DNA from 2 places in the Bacteroides eggerthii genome. Region 2 is predicted to be linked to the other one. Evidence: riboswitches for the same ligand, from Rfam matches in the RefSeq annotation. Region 2 holds a riboswitch; the other holds the start of a gene.
The links. A riboswitch is a leader RNA that binds a small molecule or an ion and turns the genes downstream of it on or off. The one in region 2 is predicted to bind thiamine pyrophosphate.
Positions count from the first base shown of each region.

Region 1: it holds a riboswitch for thiamine pyrophosphate, as region 2 does, so the genes downstream of both, thiS (sulfur carrier protein ThiS) here and NQ546_RS05310 (TonB-dependent receptor) in region 2, are expected to answer to the same signal.

Region 1 is NZ_CP102258.1:2,830,690-2,832,896, forward strand. Features, by position in the region: gene NQ546_RS11670 (tetratricopeptide repeat protein) at 1-503, shown strand, start outside; TPP riboswitch at 622-712, shown strand; gene thiS (sulfur carrier protein ThiS) at 781-978, shown strand; gene NQ546_RS11680 (thiamine phosphate synthase) at 982-1,620, shown strand; gene NQ546_RS11685 (thiazole synthase) at 1,641-2,207, shown strand, end outside.
Region 2 is NZ_CP102258.1:1,354,421-1,356,627, reverse strand. Features, by position in the region: gene NQ546_RS05320 (hypothetical protein) at 1-22, shown strand, start outside; gene NQ546_RS05315 (mechanosensitive ion channel family protein) at 113-964, opposite strand; TPP riboswitch at 1,099-1,195, shown strand; gene NQ546_RS05310 (TonB-dependent receptor) at 1,231-2,207, shown strand, end outside.

The DNA.
Region 1 (2,207 bases), 1.5 Mb from region 2:
AGCGTTTCCTTCGTCAGGTCAGTAACGCACGCCTCTCACAAATCAGCGGATTGCTCCAGACACAACAGGAACTGAAAGAGAAAAATGAATCCTTGCAGGGAATGCAGGAAGAACTGCGTCAAAGCAACGAGGCATTGTTCGAGGCAAAACAAGAGTTAAGCCGACATAATGCTTCATTGACACAAAAGAAAGCTGTCAGCAATCTTCGGATGAAAATCAGCACCGAAATTTTCAATTCCGACAAAGAAGCTGAGTTCCGCCGTAGCTTCACAGCCTTCTATCCCGATTATATTCCTGCACTGCACCGGTTAAGCCCGGATATTACCCGTACAGACGAGCTGATTGCCATGCTTATTATTCTGGAATTAAGCAGTGACGAGATTGCTCTCACGTTGGGTATTTCCAAAATTGGAGTGAACAAGGCCCGTAGCCGTATGCGTAAAAGACTGGGGTTAGCCGGTGACACTAAATTGGAGGACTTTCTGAAAGGGATATGGGATTAGCATATATCCTTTATTTGCAGAACCTCTCTTCCTTCCGGAACTATTTCCATACCTGAAAAAGACGTAAAAAAATCCCTCTTTTATTTTTTATATTTTATTTTCTCTTACCTTTGCCACCGTAAAGACAAAGGGGTGCCCCGACGGGCTGAGATTATACCCTCGAACCTGATGCAGTTAGTACTGCCGTAGGAATTGGATATTTTTTTTCTTCACAGAACTTACCTTAACGGTGCTTCTTTGTATTTACTTCCATTGTTTTACTTAACAGAAACAGAAAATGAAAGTATTAATCAACAACAAAGAAGTGGAAACCGAAGCCTCTACCCTTTCACAGCTGACCAATGAGCTTTCCTTACCGGCGCAAGGCATTGCCGTTGCCGTCAATAACCGTATGGTTCCACGCATGGAATGGACGAATTACGCACTATCCGAAGGCATATCTATCGTAATAATAAAGGCAGCCTGCGGCGGATAAATTATGAAAACAGTTCAGTTCATTACACATTACACTGAAAAGTACTCCTATCTCGACTCTGCCCGTATGGCATTGAAAGGGGGATGCCGGTGGATACAGCTGCGTATGAAAGATGCCGGCAAAGAGGAAATAGTGTCCGTAGCTATGGAGCTGCGGAATTTATGCAATGATTGCGGCGCCATATTCATCATTGACGACCATGTGGAGCTGGTCAGGGAAATCGGGGCGGATGGCGTGCACCTTGGTAAAAATGACATGTCCGTTGCCGAAGCGCGTCGCATACTTGGAGACGAATATATCATAGGCGGCACTGCCAATACGTACGAAGATGTGAAAAAGCATTGGCTCGACGGAGTGAATTACATCGGTTGCGGACCGTTCAGATACACTACAACCAAACAGAAACTCAGTCCTATATTGGGGTTGGAAGGATATAAGGAGATTATCCGGAAAATGCAGGAAGAAAAGATCTGTCATCTTCCTGTCGTAGCCATCGGCGGGATTACCTTTGCCGATATTCCTGCGATCATGCAGACAGGCGTTACGGGCATTGCTCTTTCAGGGACTGTGTTGCGTGCAGACAATCCGGTAGAGGAAATGCGAAAAATACTTGCCGTAATCAACCAAACAGACAATTATTGAAACAATAAACAAAAAGGTATATGGAAAAATTAGTTATTGCGGGACGTGAATTCAACTCCCGTCTGTTTTTGGGAACAGGAAAGTTTAATTCCAATGAAATAATGGAACAGTCCATTCTGGCATCCGGTACGGAAATGGTAACGGTGGCAATGAAACGCATTGAGCTGGAAAACAAGGAAGATGATATGCTGAAACATATCCGTCATCCCCACATTCAGCTCTTGCCCAACACTTCGGGCGTGCGTAATGCCGAGGAAGCGGTGTTTGCCGCACAAATGGCACGTGAAGCATTCGGAACCAACTGGCTGAAACTGGAAATTCATCCTGATCCGCGCTATCTTCTTCCCGACTCCACCGAGACCCTGAAAGCTACGGAAGAACTGGTGAAACTGGGGTTTGTAGTCCTTCCCTATTGCCAGGCGGACCCCACACTTTGCAAACGGCTGGAAGAAGCCGGCGCTGCTACCGTCATGCCGCTGGGTGCACCTATCGGTACGAATAAAGGATTGCAGACCAGAGACTTTCTGCGGATTATCATCGAACAGGCCACTATCCCCGTGGTGGTAGATGCCGGTATAGGTGCTCCC
Region 2 (2,207 bases):
ACTCGAAACATACGGGAGGTAAAAACAGGGCATATACATTATATCAAAAGGGAGTAACACTTGGTGCAACTCCCTTTTGATATAAAAAAATCCGAAACTTTATGAAAGTTCATCAATCCTTTGCCTGATGCACCGTCAACTGCGGGAACGGGAACCCGATTCCTTCCTTGTTGAATGTAGCATAAATAGTCTTGTTCATATCAAAATAAACTCCCCAGTAATCACTGTTCTTCACCCAAACGCGGATCACGACATTCACACTGCTGGCATCCAAAGCATGAAGGGCCACGAAAGGTTCCGGAGTATTCAGGATGCGGCTATCGGCTGCAAGTATGCGGCGTACGGTACTTTCTACCTTATCATAATTCTCACCATACTCCACGCCGATGACCCAATCCACACGACGCGTCTCTTCACGACTGTAATTAGTCACCGTACCGCTGCTCAAAGCACCGTTAGGAATATAAATAACTTTGTTATCGGCCGTAGTAAGAATGGTATGAAATATCTGGATCTCACGCACCGTACCGGACACGCCCTGGCTTTCAATCCAGTCGCCGACTTTGAACGGGCGGAACAACAACACAATAAGTCCGCCTGCAAAATTCTGCAAGTTCCCGGACAACGCCATACCCACCGCCACACCGGCAGATGCCAACAGGGCAGCGAACGAGGTTGTTTCCACTCCCAACTTACCGATAACGGCTATAATCAGCAGGATCGTCAACAGTATGTTCACCAGACTCTTGATGAAGCTCTGAATACCGGCATCAATATGTCGCTTCATAAGAAGCTTAGACAGAAGTTTCTTGATGAAAGAGATAAGGAACCGTCCGACTACAAAAATTAGAATAGCGCCTATGATGCGCCCTCCGGCTCCTACTCCCCAATCTATCAGCTGCTGCATAAAAATCTGAAGTTTGCTGAAACCTTCTTCAGAAGTTTGGGCGGCAAATGCCGCCATAAATAAAGATGATAACATGATTAATTGTAGATTATAAATGATTAATTATTAGTCAGGGACAAAATTAACAAATAATTTCATTTCCCCGCCACTTTATTTGTACCTTTCGATCAAAAGAGATACTTTTGCATCCGATTTCAACTAAGGGGTGCCCTAATATGACGGGCTGAGAACATACCCATTGACCTGATCCGGGTAGTGCCGGCGGAGGGAAAAGAAGAAAAGTTCCCCTTTTCTATATTAATCATTAATCGTTAAAATTGCAAATGAAGAAGTATGCAATGGCAGCGTGTCTGTTTATGGCAGCGCTGAATGTCTGTGCACAGACAAAGGAAAAGGACAGCCTGCGGGTCATAGACTTGCAGGAAGTAGAGATTATCTCCACACGTGCCACAGGGACTACCCCGGTGGCGTTTACCAACATCAACAAAGACCAACTCAAAAAGCAGAACTTCGGCCAGGACCTGCCGTACCTGTTGAGCATGACACCGTCCGCCATCACCACCAGTGATGCCGGAGCCGGCATCGGTTATACGACATTGAGAGTGCGCGGTACGGACGGAACACGCATCAACGTCACCGCCAACGGTATTCCCATCAACGATGCCGAGAGCCACAACGTATTCTGGGTGAACCTGCCCGACTTCGCATCTTCCGTCAAAGACATGCAGATACAGCGCGGCGCAGGAACCTCCACCAATGGTGCAGGAGCGTTCGGAGCCAGCATCAACATGCAGACGGGAGACTTCTCCCTGAAGCCGTATGCCGAGCTGAACGGTTCGTACGGCTCGTTCAACACACACAAGGAGACGGTGAAAGTGGGTACAGGACTCATCAACGACCATTGGTCTTTCGATGCCCGCCTGTCCAACATCAGTTCGGACGGATACATTGACCGCGCATCGGTAGGACTGAACTCTTACTACCTGCAAGGCGGATATTACAATGACAACACTTCGGTCAAGCTGATAACTTTCGGCGGCAAAGAACGCACCTACCATGCCTGGAACTATGCCAGCAAAGAAGAAATGAAGGAGTACGGTCGCCGTTACAACTCCTGCGGATATATGTACACCGACGACAACGGCACAGCCCACTACTACGAAGACCAAACAGACAACTACGTGCAAAAGAACTACCAACTGCTCTTTAACCATAACTTCACCTCTGCCTGGAACGTGAATGCAGGTCTGCACTATACCAAAGGAGACGGCTACTATCAGGAGTACAAGGACAACCGCAA